DNA from 2 places in the Lysinibacillus sp. UBA6686 genome. Region 2 is predicted to be linked to the other one. Evidence: riboswitches for the same ligand, from Rfam matches in the RefSeq annotation. Region 2 holds a riboswitch; the other holds the start of a gene.

Region 1 (7,451 bases), on a different contig from region 2:
GTTGCTGCTCACCACCTGATAAGAATTCCATGGGTGTCTGCTCGTAGCGTGTCACATCTGTTTGGGCCATTGCGTGTTGGACTGCTTGTTCATCGAAATCTGACCAGCTGGAGAAAAAACCCGATTGATGTGGATAGCGTCCAAGAGATACTGCGTCTCGCACACTGTTTGAAAAGGCATTCGCATGTAATTGTGGAAGAACGGCCATTTTTTTTGCCAAAGCACGAGCATTGTAAGAACTAATATTTTTGCCATCTACTTTTATAGTACCTGCCGTTGCTGGTAATATGCCACTAATCACTTTTAATAGTGTGGATTTTCCGCTACCATTTGGACCTAATATCCCTAATATTTTCCCCTTTTTTACTGAAAAACTAATATCTTTGACGATTGGTATGCCATCATAGCCACCTGATAGATGTTCAACAACGATCATGCCCGTACCCCCTTACCTCTGCGCTGCTTATAAAAAATATAGGAAAAGACAGGTGCCCCAATAAATGCAGTAATAACACCAATTGGTAGCTCCCTCGGCATAATAATTGTTCGTGCAATTAAATCACATATAATAAGTAATGTCGCACCATTTAAAAAGGACAATGGTAATAAATGACGGTGGTCTGAGCCCCAAATCATCCTTGTCATATGCGGTACGACTAATCCAACGAATCCAATTGTTCCCGAAACAGCCACTGCTGCTCCTGTCAGCATGGATCCACCTACTAAAATTAAATACTTACTTCGTTTCACATTAACACCTAAGTGTTTTGCTCGTTCCTCCCCATATAACAGCACATTTAATTCCCTTCTTTGTGTCCATAGCATCAATGAACCTACAACAACAAATGGGATAATCATTTGCACAAAAGGCCAGCCTCGCATTGATACAGAACCAAGTAGCCACCCCATCACTTGCCGCAGCTCCTCGCCTGATAGAGCAATCATTAGAGAAATAAGTGAGCCTAAAAATGAACTAAAGATGACTCCTGTTAAAATTAACGTTTCCATTTTCAGAGAACGATCTACTACTCTTGCAAAGCTCATGACTGCTACCATTGTTAATATTGCCCCAAGCATACTAAAGGTTGGCAATGTATAGAGACCAACTACTGGAATTGAAAGACCAAAGAATATCGTCATTACTGCACCAACTGATGCACCAGAAGAAACACCTAATGTATAGGGATCTGCTAAAGGATTTTTTAGCAGGCCCTGAAAGGCAGCTCCTGCAATGGCCAGTGAAGCTCCCACAAGCCCTGCTAGGAGAACTCGCGGCAGACGTATTTTCCAAAAAATATTGGCAGCCGTTTCATCAGCTGCTTTATTCCACAATACTTCTAGCGGAATATGAACAGAGCCTATAGCTACGCCACACCAGATGCCAATGATAAGAAGCGTAATCGCTGTTACATAGGCTGTGACTATTTTACTCACTTAAACGCCTCTGGGTAGATCGCTTTCGCTAACTCTTCAAGACCCTCTCCTAAACGTGGTCCTTGACGACTTGTTGTATTCTCATCTACCTGAACAATGGCTTTATTTTTTACTGCATTAATTGTGTCAAAGCCAGCACGCTGTGGTAGCTTTGTTAAAATATCAGGTACATAATGATATGTCACCACGATGACATCTGGATTTTTTGCAATAATTTGTTCGGAACTGATTTCATACCAATCTGCTGTATCTGCTGCAACATTTTCGGCATGAATCATATTTAACATTTCATTCATAAATGTATCTTTACCAGCTGTAAATATATGTGGCTCATCAGATGCTTCTACAAAAACTTTCTTTGGCTTCACATCCTTAATTTTTGCTAGAACCTCTTCCACTTTTGTCTTCATATCTTTAATTATTTTCTTGGCCTCAGGTAATTTCCCAGTTGCACGACCTAGCTGTTCAATTGTTGTGTAAATTTCATTAAAGTCCTTCGCATTTGTTACCACAAAAACCTTTAAACCGGCAGATTCAAGCTGTTCAATGGCCCCTGCAGAAAATGTCATACTCGAAGCATGAGCAAACACGATATCTGGTTGTAAGGCAATAATTTGCTCAATATTATATTCCATACCACCAACTTTTTGTTTTTCAGTTGCCTCTGCAGGATAATCATCATTATCGGTAACACCCACAATTTCATTGTTTAAGCCAAGAGCAAATAAAATCTCTGTATTACTTGGAATAAGAGAAACTATTTTTTCCGGAGGTGACTCCAGCGTAATCTCCTTGCCAACAGCATCTGTTATCGTCATAGGGAATGTTGCTTTGTCTACTTGTGTTGTTTCTTGCTGCTCAGAAGATGCTGGCTTTTCATTTTTTGCTCCTTCTCCACAAGCAGTAAGTAAGCCAATTGCTAAAAATGCGGAAAGTCCTAATTTCCAAAATTTCTTCATATGAATCCTCCTAGTATATAAATGCGTAAATTTTTCCAAATTATTTTGCTGATAGATTAGTAATCGATGGACTTTATAAATTTATCGCCCATTTTTTCAAATTTATCGACATCTTCCATACAAAACAAATACCCCTCATCCAAAATGAGGGGTAATAATGCACAAAAATACGCAAAATCCACCACCCTATCCTCGTAGGTTGTAACGTGTCTCTATAAAGGCAGGTCTCCTGGCTCGTGCTCCATACAATTTTTCAAGCCTTCCCGAAAAACTTTCAGTGGCGTACATTGAAAAAACTAGCACATACAGTGGCGGGACCGCATCGGAATATCACCGATTTCCCTTTTCACTTTACAGTAAGTAAAGAACCTTTATAATATTCAGTTGATTTTATTATACATGAAAACAAAAAAAGTCGCCTACCATCTAGACGACTTCTCCTTTAATCAATTATGCTTCGGCATAATTGCGTTCGGAATCGGCTTTGTGCTTACACAAAGAACTCCTTTTCGATTCCGTGACATCCGCCGGAGGCTTTAACTTCTTTCAGCGGGTGTTAGGACACCCTCTGAAAAGTAGCTTAAATTCGCATTCATCTCACTACCTATAAAGGGTGGTAGACTATGTTGAAAGAAGTTAAATGTTAAAGAAGAATGGGTAACAGTTATATTTGAGGAATATGAGCGTGACAATTGGGCAACTAGCGGACAGTTGCATTCCATTAAATTAGGAGATGGTTTTGGTCAATCATCGGGTACATAAATTAAGTTTATCTAAAATCACATTTTTTTGGAGTGTGATTTTTTTATCTTTAAATTTTAAAATAGTACCAACTATTAATAATTAGTGATAGAATTAGATGATAATTCAGTTGGAGGTGTTAATATGCTGGACATTCAGCAAATACAAGCAGCTATTAGACATCGCTATCCCTTTCTTTTAGTGGATCGTGTTTTGGAGTTAGAAGAAGGTAAGAGAGCAGTAGCGATTAAGAATGTTACGATAAATGAAGAGTTTTTTAATGGGCATTTTCCTAATTATCCTGTAATGCCAGGAGTCCTAATTGTGGAAGCATTAGCACAAGTTAGTGCCATTATTATGCTTACAAAGGAAGGAAATGAAGGGAGACTCGGGTTACTAGCTGGTATTGATCAATGTCGTTTTAAGAAACAAGTAAAACCGGGTGACCAGCTTCGTCTTGAGGTAGAAATTACACGCTTAAAAGGGGCTATTGGAAAAGGGCGTGGAATAGCTACTGTTGATGGAGAGTTAGTGTGTGAAACAGAGCTTATTTTTGCCTTTGGTAGCTAATGAAAAAAACAAAATACATTTGAAACCGCTTCGTCTATTTAGAGAAGTGGTTTTTTGCTGCGTAAATTCTTTAGAATTTCTTAAATCTCAGGCTTTACATGGCAGCTTGATTACCGGAATGGTATTATGATTGTTACATTAAAAGCAATGTTCGCAACTTTAAGGGGGAGATGAAAATAACAATTAATATTCTTGTCATAGATGACGAAAAGGAAATTGCCGACTTAATAGAGCTTTATTTAAAAAATGAAGGCTTTAATGTCTTTACATTTTATGATGCCAAGGAGGCACTAACTTGTATTCAGACAAAAAAATTAGATCTCGCTATTCTAGATGTGATGATGCCTGACATAGATGGCTTTGAAATTTGCAGAAGAATTAGAGAATATTATCATTTTCCAGTGATTATGCTAACAGCCAAGGATGAGGAAATTGATAAAATAACAGGTCTAACTTTAGGGGCTGATGATTATATCACGAAGCCATTTCGACCATTGGAGCTAATAGCTCGAGTGAAGGCTCAAATCAGGAGATTTACAAGGTACAACCAGCAGGAAGCTTTGCAGAATGATATGATTATTGATTTTTCTGGGCTTTTATTAGATCAAAACACACGGAAATGTATGTTGCATGAAAAACAATTGTCACTTACACCTACAGAATTTTCAATCCTATGGTTTTTATGTATCAATAGGGGACGTGTCGTTTCTTCCGAGGAACTATTTCAAAAAGTCTGGGGAGAAAAATATTTTAGCAGTAATAATACGGTAATGGTCCATATCAGACATTTACGAGAAAAAATGAATGATTCTGCAGAAAACCCAAAATTTATAAAAACTGTTTGGGGAGTGGGGTACACCATTGAAAAATGATTTCGGAAAACTAAAAAGGAAAATAATGCTTCAAATACTTCTTATCCTCGTCCTTGCATTAATAAGTGGGTATTGGATTAGCTCTCTATTGATTGATGGTGTTTTACAGGCTCCATTCGCTGATGCGTTTATTCATTTTTGTGAAAATGTTCTTCAACTTGATTTTTATGCTGCTCAGAAAGCCTATTCGATTATATTTCAGCAAAATAAGCAGCTTTGGTTAACAACTGGATTAATACTTTTATTATTAGTAATCTTTTATTTTGCTCTTTCACGCTTTACAAAGTATTTTCATCATATTTCTTTAGGTGTCAACAGCCTTTTAGCAGAATCTGATAAAGATATTCAACTGCCAGCTGAGCTTGAATTTATGGAAAAGAAATTAAATGTTGTGAAAAATACATTAGAAAAACGTGCAAAGGATGCACAAGAGGCTGAACAACGAAAAAACGACCTTGTGGTATATTTGGCACATGATATTAAGACACCACTGACATCGATTATGGGATACCTTAGCTTGCTGGATGAGGCAAAGGATATGCCGTTAGAGCAAAAAGAAAAATATGTAAAGGTTACATTAGATAAATCCTACAGGCTAGAACAATTGATTAATGAGTTTTTTGAAATTACGAGATTTAATTTACAATCCATTATATTAGATAAAGAAGCCATAAATTTAAATTATATGTTGATGCAATTGGCAGATGAATTTTATCCATTATTGGCACCTAAAGGGCAGCAAGCAATTGTAGATGTGAAGGAAGATATAAAGGTTTTGGCTGACGCCAATAAATTAGCTAGGGTGTTTAATAATATTTTTAAAAATGCGATAGCATATAGCGATGAGAACAGCATTATTAACATTCATGCAGAAAAACAAAATGACCAGATTCATATTTCATTTACAAACAAGGGAAAGGCCATTCCCCCTCAAAAATTAACCATGATTTTTGAAAAGTTTTATCGTTTAGACTCGTCAAGGTCTACACAAACGGGTGGAGCGGGTTTGGGACTTGCTATTGCCAATGAGATTGTACAAGCACATGGAGGAACAATATCTGCCATTAGCACAGATGAAAAAACAGTGTTTACTGTTAGCCTACCATCATTTTCTTAAGAAACCTTAAGAATTCTATAATAGATTATTAAAAAAGAGCTCTTTCTTTTATGTTTCAATAAAACTACAGTCAGTGAGGTAATTTCCTCAACCTCACTAGATTGAGGAACATACACAAAAATCTTCACTTCCTGTGAAAGTACTTGGTGAGTGAGATATCCTGTTGATCTTCTAGCTTTTTTTGACATCTTGCAATAGGTCTCTAATTGGGAAACAGGTATAAAAAGAAGGAGTTGTTTTTGTTGAAAAGAAAGGGATTCTTTAGCATATTTCTTATACTATTATTAGTGTTTATTTATTTTGTGGTTGTCAAAGATCATCCACTTCAGCCAAACCTTGATCCATTTAAATCACCTCAGCTAGAGATGCCACAGAAAAGTGACGATATGTTCAATATAGATTTATATAGCTCTAATGCCATATTAGTGAGCTTAGAAGATCATACTATTTTATTGGATAAAAATAGTGAGGAAATCATATATCCAGCTTCTTTAACGAAGTTGATGACTGTCCTTGTCGCACTTGAAAATATACCCGATTTAAACGAAAAGATTATTCTTAAAAACCGTGTTTTTACCAACTTATACGAAGAAAATGCTTCTATGGCAGGTTTTCTCCCTAATGAGGAAGTAACTGCAGAGGATTTGCTTTATGGTGCGATGCTGCCATCAGGAGCTGAAGCATCTATTGGCTTAGCTGAATCTATTGCTGGTTCAGAAAGTGGGTTTGCCCAGCTAATGAATGAAAAGGCTCAACAGCTTGGAATGACGAATAGTCACTTTATGAATGCTACTGGGCTACATCACCCAGACCATTATACAACGGTGAAAGATCTTTCAATTCTCTTACAGTCTGCTCTCGTAAATCCAATATTCAGGGAAGTTTATACAGCTGAAAGATATTCGATAAAATCAACGAATCGCCATCCAGAAGGAATTACTTTAACAAGCAGGCTGTTTAATTATTTAAACACCAATCAGGTAACGAAAGGTAAGATTATTGGAGGAAAAACAGGTTATACAGAGCAAGCTGGTCTCTGCCTCGCAAGCCTAGCATCCATCAATGGGGAGGAATATTTGCTCGTAACGGTTGGTGCAGAAGGTGATCCACGTTCAGAGCAGTTCAATATTACAGACGCATTAGCTGTTTATCAAAAATTATATTAAACATAAATCGAACCAGGTACTTAGGTAGTCCTGGTTTTAATTGAATTTATACAAAATATTAGTGGTATTTTGTCGAAAATAGCATACAATAGACAATCCCTCATATAATTTAAGTGTCTGAACATTTGAGCGAACTATTGATCTGACTATAAATAATCTCTATTCGATTATTAAAACAGGTAGAACACGATGAGAGGATGAGGGGGTTTTGAAGCATCCCAGCACGAATATATTAGAAAATAAAGAAGAATTATTTGTACCTGAGAAAGCTTTAAATAAAGATTTTTGCGATCAATTAGTGACTAAAATTCATAAAAATATACTGAATGAGAATATTTCGAATGATGTCTATATGTCATATTTTGTGATTTTCGACCAGAAATATGAGCTTAAAGAAATTCGATATTTATTAGATCTGTTAAAAGTACAAGCAGATGAAATTATTCGATCTAAACCCATCTATATTACATTAAGTGGTGTGATGTTATCGTTATTCGCCATTATTGCCTGTGCTATTAATGTAAAGCTAATGGTTGGTATTTCTTTATTTCAAATAGTTGCCCTAACAATTTTAAGCTTTAATGTAGCTATA
Region 2 (7,451 bases):
AGTTTAGCTAAAACAATTGAGCAATTTAGCGTCAATAATATAGACTATGAATCACAGGATATTAAAGTAATGGATGTTTTTAATTATTTTAAATATGCACAGCGTCATCATTTGAAATATGATCTTGTTGTTTTAGATCCACCTAGCTTTGCACGGACAAAGGAAAGAACGTTCTCAACAGCGAAAGACTATCCGAAATTGTTAATTGACACGATTGCCATCACAGAGAAAAATGGTATTATCGTTGCTTCAACCAATAACGCAAGCTTTGGTATGAAAAAGTTTAAAAGTTTTATTGATCAGGCCTTTAAAGAAACGCATACACGCTATAAAATTGTTGAGGAATACAGCCTGCCGAAGGATTTCCGTGTACCACGTGAATATCCTGAATTTAATTACTTAAAGGTTGTTTTTATAAAAAAAATAGACTAAATGCATTGAGACAGAATCACCTCCCTATGATTCTGTCTTTTTGTTCGGATAAATTTCTGGTTTATTATATAATATACTTACAAATTATAGGTAATTGGAGTGATTAAATGGCGTATATTCGTGAAAAGTTAATGATTACAACTGAAAGGCTAGTCCTGCGATTATTTCAAGCATCTGACGCAGAAACGGTGGCAAAGCTTTGCAATAACTATAATATTTATAAAAGTACATTGTACTTGCCCTATCCATATAGTTTGAATGATGCGTTGTCATGGATAGAACGCCATTACGATCATTTTATGGAGGATATTTCGTACGAATTTGCAGTAACTGATAAAGAAACTGGTGAATTATATGGAGCAATTGCATTATCGAATAACAAACGTTTTAATCAAGGAGAAATTGCCTATTGGATTGGTGAGCAATATTGGGGAAAAGGCTATGCGACAGAGGCAGCGCAGTCGATTCTACAATTCGCTTTTGAAGAAAAGAAACTGCACAAAGTATTTGCACGATTTTTTTCATCAAACCCTGCTTCTGGAAAAGTAATGAAGAAAATTGGTATGACACAAGAAGGAATATTAAAGGATCATATTATAAAAGACGGTAAATACGAGGATTTAGTATTTTATGGAGTTATTAATCAATAATTTAGAAAGATGGCCTAAGAAGCTTTTTTAGCCCTTAAGCCACCACCCTCTATGATTCTTATAGGTATTTGACAAACCAATCTCGAATATATTCCAATCTATTCATTCTTAACATTGGTTTTCCACTTCTTGAAAGTTCGTGATTGGATTCAGGGAAGCGAATAAATTTTGCTTCTTTTTTACGATGCTTTAAGGCAATAAACAATTGCTCTGCCTGTTCAATCGGGCAGCGATAGTCTTTTTCACTGTGTAAAATTAACAGTGGTGTCTGTACATAGTCCACATATTTCAGCGGAGAATGATGCCATAGCTTTTCAATATCGTCTAGTCCCGCTTGAATTTGCCAGTCTGTAAAGTAATAGCCAATATCACTTACACCGTAAAAGCTAATCCAGTTAGAGATAGAGCGTTGCGTAACAGCCGCTTTAAAACGGTTTGTATGGCTAACAATCCAGTTAGTCATAAAGCCACCATAGCTGCCTCCTGTCACGCCAAGTCGGTCTTGATCAATAAATTCATACTGTTCCAATACATAGTCAACAGCAGCCATAAGGTCTTGATAATCATTGCCACCATAATCACCTCGGACTGCATCAACAAATTTTTGACCGTAGCCGTGACTACCGCGAGGATTCGTATATAGTACCGCAAAACCTTGTGCAGCAAGTATTTGAAATTCGTTAAAATAGGTATGGGCATACATTGCGTGCGGACCACCATGGATTTCAAGAATAAGTGGATATTTTCCCCCCTCCTCATATCCGATGGGCTTCATTATCCAGCCGTTTACTTTCCAGCCATCTGCCCCTTCATATTCAATAGCTTCTGGAACAGATAATATTCTTGATCTTAAAAACTCTTCGTTCACTTTAGTGAGCTGTTCCTTTTCACCAGTTTTTAAATTGACGTAAAATAGATCACCAGGATTTGTTGTAGTGCTGATGGCAACGACTGCTTTATCATTTTGTGAATCAAGTGAAAAACCATAGACATACTGATTATCATGAATCGCTGGATATATTTCTCCAGCAATATTTCCAAAATAAATGGCTGTATTTCCGTGATCTGTCACTTGGAAGTAAAAGCTATGACTATCCTTCATCCATTGGATACGTGGAGCCACAACATCTTGTAGATAATCTCCAACTACAAAATCACCGACAGGAGCGTCAAAATCACTTGTTACACCTGTTAAATTACCCTGCTCCAAATCATAAATCCATAGCTTTGCTTGTGTAGCGTTTTCAAATTCTCTCTCACTTCCAAGAAAAGCGATGTATCGACTGTTCGGGGACCATGAAGTTTGGTAGAACACCCCCGTTCCTTCTGTTAGTTGGCGCGTTTGTTTCGTTTCTACCTCCAATAAATAAATATCATTATTGAAAGAAAAATCTACATCCTCTGTTAAATCAGCCAGATAAGCCAGATATTTTCCATTTGGTGACCATGTATCCAAATGGAAATGATGGCTTCCTGTCGTCACTTGTTCTAGCTCCCCTGATTCAAGATCGACAATGGCAATGTGAGTATATTGATCTATATCGATAAATCCAGCAGCATCTGATTTATACTTCATGTTGTCAACTTCAAGAGGTTTAAGTTCTTTTTCCTCTTTCTTAACATCTTCTGCTTTATCACAGATATCTTCATTTTTACCAAGCTTTACGGAGAAGGCAATTTTCTTACCACATGGAGACCATACAGGTGATGTGGCACCGTTTTTACAATGCGTAACTTGTTTGGCTTCTCCACCTGTTTTAGCAAGCACAAAAATTTGTGGCTTGCCAGTTCTCGTTGATACAAACGCAATTTTGCTGCCATCGGATGACCACACAGGTGAATTTGTTTTATCATCACCAAATGTCCATTGTAGAGGATTTTTTTCAGTCAAATTTATATAAAATAAATTTGATACATAGTCATTCTTTTTTTCATCAATACAAGTTTCTACATAAACTACTCCTTTTCCATCAGGTGATACTTGTGGATTTGATACTGATTTTAATCGATATAAATCTTCTGGTTGAATCCCATGTTTCACTGTTATTCGCTCCTTCTTGTTGAATTCTTACATAGCATTTTATTTCGATACACTAAGTATTTTCCCTGCTTAAAAGAAAAAATTTTTTAAGCCTATGTAATCTTTTATATGTGAAGAAGTATTTTACAATGACGAGGTTTCTTACAAAGTGACACCATGCTTGATAAGACTAGTTTTTAGAAATCAAACGCTATATCCCAATAGTCAGCCGTTTTTGTTCTACGATAAAATTTATAAAAAGGTTCATTTGATCGAGCATGCTCTTTGTAGAGTAAAATAATTGCATGGAGATAGCTTTCAATATGGTTAACGGGAATCCGTTTAGCAAACAATGTCCCCGCTTGAGCATTTGCCCCCATCGGCACCGCTCCTAAATAAACATCAAAGCTATCCTTTTGATAAATGAGGCCGATATCATCATAGACAACATTATAGCAAGCCGATGCACAGCCATTAACATTTAAGCGTAATCTTGATGGAACTGCCTTCCCTTCTAATGAATCATATAATTGCTCTGTTATAGGGGCTGCCTCCATTTTATCGCCATCACAGAAATCACATGCCTTCATGGCAACGATCGGACCTTGCTTTGCCACGTATAGTCCTGCTTTTTGTAGCTCATTTATAGCTTCTCCTAGACCAACAGTAGGAATTGATAATAATATACTGTAGGATGCAGAGTATTTAATAGCACCAGTGTTTCCAACGACCTTTGCGATTATTTGAAATTGTGTTGGAGTATAATGCTTATTAATAATTCCAGGGCTTACCGCAAGGCGAGTAAATTCTCCCTGATGATTTAGCTTTTCAAAGGTTTTCTCTGGTATGTTCATATTAAATGCATTCATGTATGATATCTCCTTATGAAAAAGGAGCCAGCAAAATGCTAGCTCAAATTTTAAAAGTTATCTGGATAAAAGCCTTTTGCCAAAATTTGAATCGCTTCTGCGGCACGGACACCTTCAGATGCTGCAGATAATGGTAAAATAACAAAATGTTCGTTTTTCACGGCTTCTGTTTCTTTTAATGCTGGGTCATTCTTTAAGAAATTAATTTTTTCCTCAGCAGATGTCTCTCCATAATCAATGACAACTATCACCTCTGGATTATGTGCAACTGCATCTTCTTTTGAAACAGTTGTCCAACCTGCCTCCACATCACCAAAAATGTTTTTACCCCCAGCAATCGTTACCAACTCATTCATAAAGTTTTGCGCTGCTGTAAAGACTTCCTTATCACCGCTATCAAAAACTAAAACAGGTAACTCTTTGCCATCCTGTGGCAATTTGGCACGAATATTATCTACATCTTTTGTCATTTGATCAATCAAAGCTTCTCCACGATCTTCGACACGGAATATTTTTGCGATATTACGAATATCTATGAAAATATCCTCTAAAGTTGGTTTTGTCATATTGGAGGCTGTATGTAAATAGGTGTGAATTCCTAATGCCTCAAGCTCTTCAGGAGTACCAACACCTTTTTCACCAAAGGCGCTTTTCCATCCCCCATATAAAAAGTCTGCCTCTGCATCAATAACCTGTTCCTTTGTAGGATATTGGTCAGCTAATACAGGTACTTTATCGTAAGCAGCTTGGAAAGGCTCATAAATTTTATCATCTAAATAAGCTGTACCAACCATTGAATCCTCTAAGCCTAAAGCTAGCATAATTTCTGTTACATGTTGGTTTAAGCTAATTGCTTTTTTGGGCGCTTCTTTATAGACCTGTGTTGTCCCGTTATTGTCGATCGTTACTTCTGCCGTTGCCGCTTGCGATGGTTCAACCTTCTCCCCTTGTGCTGCTGATTCTTTATCTTCCTTCGCACTGCATGCACCTAGAATGGCCATTAATGCCAGTGCAAAGACAAGCCACATGCTGTTCCATTTCTTCATGTCCTTTTCTCCTTTGATGTTAAATATATAGTAAGAAATCAGTTGACTTCTTTACTATCATGTTTTTGTTATGTACTGTGTAATAAATTGATAAAGGGCATAAAAAAATCCCCTTGTTTCCAAGAGGTTCGCATAGTGAAATAATGGCTTTTGGCCTGATTCACTATCCCCATCCTCGTGGTTAAAGTAAAGAATAATATTGGCAGGTATCCTGGCTTAGGTTCATCATCTATACGCCTTCCCATAGGTTGAATACAGTGGCATTTTGTATAGACTCCCCATTTACAGTTGCGGGACAGCATCGGATTTGCACCGATTTCCCTTTTAAGCAAATGACTAAGGCCATTTGCACCAATATAAAGGTATTATTGTTTGTTATAAATATTATTGATAGACTAGCAAAAGAAATTTCTATTCGCAATCTCACAAAAAAATCCATTTTCTAATTATTTTTAATATTATAGCACTATTCTTACATAATCGAGAACTATTTTACATTAATTATTTTTCATAATCAGTTGATTTGGAGCACAATTATGACATATTCATATTTCTTGAATTCAACAAAATTCTGTTACAATGAAATGGACGGATTTATAGAAACGAGGATTATTTTATGCATAAAACTATTGGAGTCCTTGCTCATGTGGATGCAGGAAAAACAACATTCTCAGAGCAATTATTATTTCATACAAAAAGTATTCAGGCTCGTGGGCGGGTGGATCATCAGGATACATTTCTGGATAATCATGAGCTGGAGCGTCAACGTGGCATCACAATTTTTGCTGAGCAAGGTCGGATGACAATTGGCAACGATACCTATACATTAATCGATACACCAGGACACGTCGACTTCTCCCCTGAGATGGAGCGTGCGATTCGTGTTATGGATTATGCCATCATTGTGATTAGTGCAGTTGAGGGTTTACAGGGGCATACAGAAACAGTCTGGCACCTATTACGCCAGTATCACATTCCAACCTTCTTTTTTATCAATAAAATTGATCGTGAAGGTGCAGCGGTGGATAATGTTATGGCACAGCTTCAAAAAGATTGCTCTGAGGATGTACTATTAGTAAATGAAATGTTCCATTCGGATTATATTCCTTCTAACATAATGGAATGGCTAGCTGAACGTGATGACAATCTTTTGGATGCTTTTCTTAATGAAACATTAGATAGTGGTAGCTGTTTTACCCAACTCCAAGCGATGATTAAACAGGAAAAGGCATTTTTGTGCTTTACTGGCTCAGCATTAAAAGATATCGGCATACAGGAATTCCTTGCACAGCTCCCACTGCTTACTGAAACACATTTCAATGCTGCTGCACCATTTCAAGGTGAAGTCTTTAAAATTCGACATGATGGCCATCAACGTTTAACTTTTATCAAAGCATTACAGGGAACCTTACATATTCGAGATGAATTTTCATTTGGCGATGTAACCGAAAAAGTGACGGAAATAAGGTTATATAACGGACATCGTTATGAAACCGTACAAGAAGTGACAGCTGGCGAAATTTTTGCTGTAAAAGGGCTTAGTAAAGCAAATATTGGTGCGATCCTTGGAAGCTCTAGTAACCCACAGCCCTATGAGTTAGTGCCAACCCTTCAGGCCAAAGTACAATACAAGGGAGACCAACATATAAAGGAAGTCTTAAAAATCTTTCGAATCCTTGAAGCGGAAGAGCCGTCATTACGTGTGATTTGGCATGAAAAATTTCAAGAGATTCAAGTACATATTATGGGGGTTATCCAGCTTGAGGTCCTTATCGAAGTGCTAAACAAGCGTTTTTCACTAGCCATTTCGTTCGGGGAGCCACAGATATTATATATGGAAACAATTGCATCAACTGTTACAGGATATGGTCATTTCGAACCTTTAAAACACTATGCAGAAGTACATTTATTAATGGAGCCAAGTGCACGCGGTACTGGTATTACATTTGTCAATGCATGTCATACAGACGATTTATCCGTTGGGCATCAACGACTGATTGAAAAGCACTTATTCGAGCGCGAACATCATGGATTACTAACAGGCTTTCCCGTGACTGATATTCATTTTACGCTTTTAACAGGGCGTGCACATATTAAGCATACCGACGGCGGCGATTTTCGTGAGGCCACATTCCGAGCATTACGGCAAGGGCTTGAACAAGCGGCGAACATCCTTCTGGAGCCCTATTACCGCTTTAAGTTAAAAGCATCTACCGATTTTATCGGCCGCATAATGACAGATATTCAGCAAGCATCCGGTACATTTGACCCTCCAATTGTTTCAGAAGAGGATGTCATGATTACGGGTCGTGCTCCTGTCGCGACATTTATGAACTATAGTACGACCTTTGCGGCCTACACCAATGGTAAGGGTGTGCTTTCTCTACAATTTGATGGCTACGATGAATGTCATAATCCGGAAGAAATTATTACT

What was found. A riboswitch is a leader RNA that binds a small molecule or an ion and turns the genes downstream of it on or off. The one in region 2 is predicted to bind cobalamin.
Region 1: another riboswitch for cobalamin. It lies ahead of B2R82_RS12855 (ABC transporter substrate-binding protein); the one in region 2 lies ahead of B2R82_RS20075 (ABC transporter substrate-binding protein).

Annotation. Positions count from the first base shown of each region.
Region 1 is NZ_DKJS01000047.1:1,643-9,093, forward strand. Features, by position in the region: gene B2R82_RS12845 (adenosylcobinamide amidohydrolase) at 1-436, opposite strand, end outside; gene B2R82_RS12850 (FecCD family ABC transporter permease) at 433-1,434, opposite strand; gene B2R82_RS12855 (ABC transporter substrate-binding protein) at 1,431-2,393, opposite strand; cobalamin riboswitch at 2,596-2,781, opposite strand; gene fabZ (3-hydroxyacyl-ACP dehydratase FabZ) at 3,279-3,704, shown strand; gene vanR (VanR-ABDEGLN family response regulator transcription factor) at 3,881-4,576, shown strand; gene vanS (vancomycin resistance histidine kinase VanS) at 4,602-5,693, shown strand; gene B2R82_RS12875 (D-alanyl-D-alanine carboxypeptidase family protein) at 5,936-6,859, shown strand; gene B2R82_RS12880 (hydroxymyristoyl-ACP dehydratase) at 7,068-7,451, shown strand, end outside.
Region 2 is NZ_DKJS01000075.1:38,437-45,887, reverse strand. Features, by position in the region: gene B2R82_RS20095 (class I SAM-dependent rRNA methyltransferase) at 1-432, shown strand, start outside; gene B2R82_RS20090 (GNAT family N-acetyltransferase) at 540-1,082, shown strand; gene B2R82_RS20085 (S9 family peptidase) at 1,141-3,129, opposite strand; gene B2R82_RS20080 (precorrin-3B methylase) at 3,300-3,971, opposite strand; gene B2R82_RS20075 (ABC transporter substrate-binding protein) at 4,022-5,017, opposite strand; cobalamin riboswitch at 5,202-5,388, opposite strand; gene B2R82_RS20070 (elongation factor G) at 5,634-7,451, shown strand, end outside.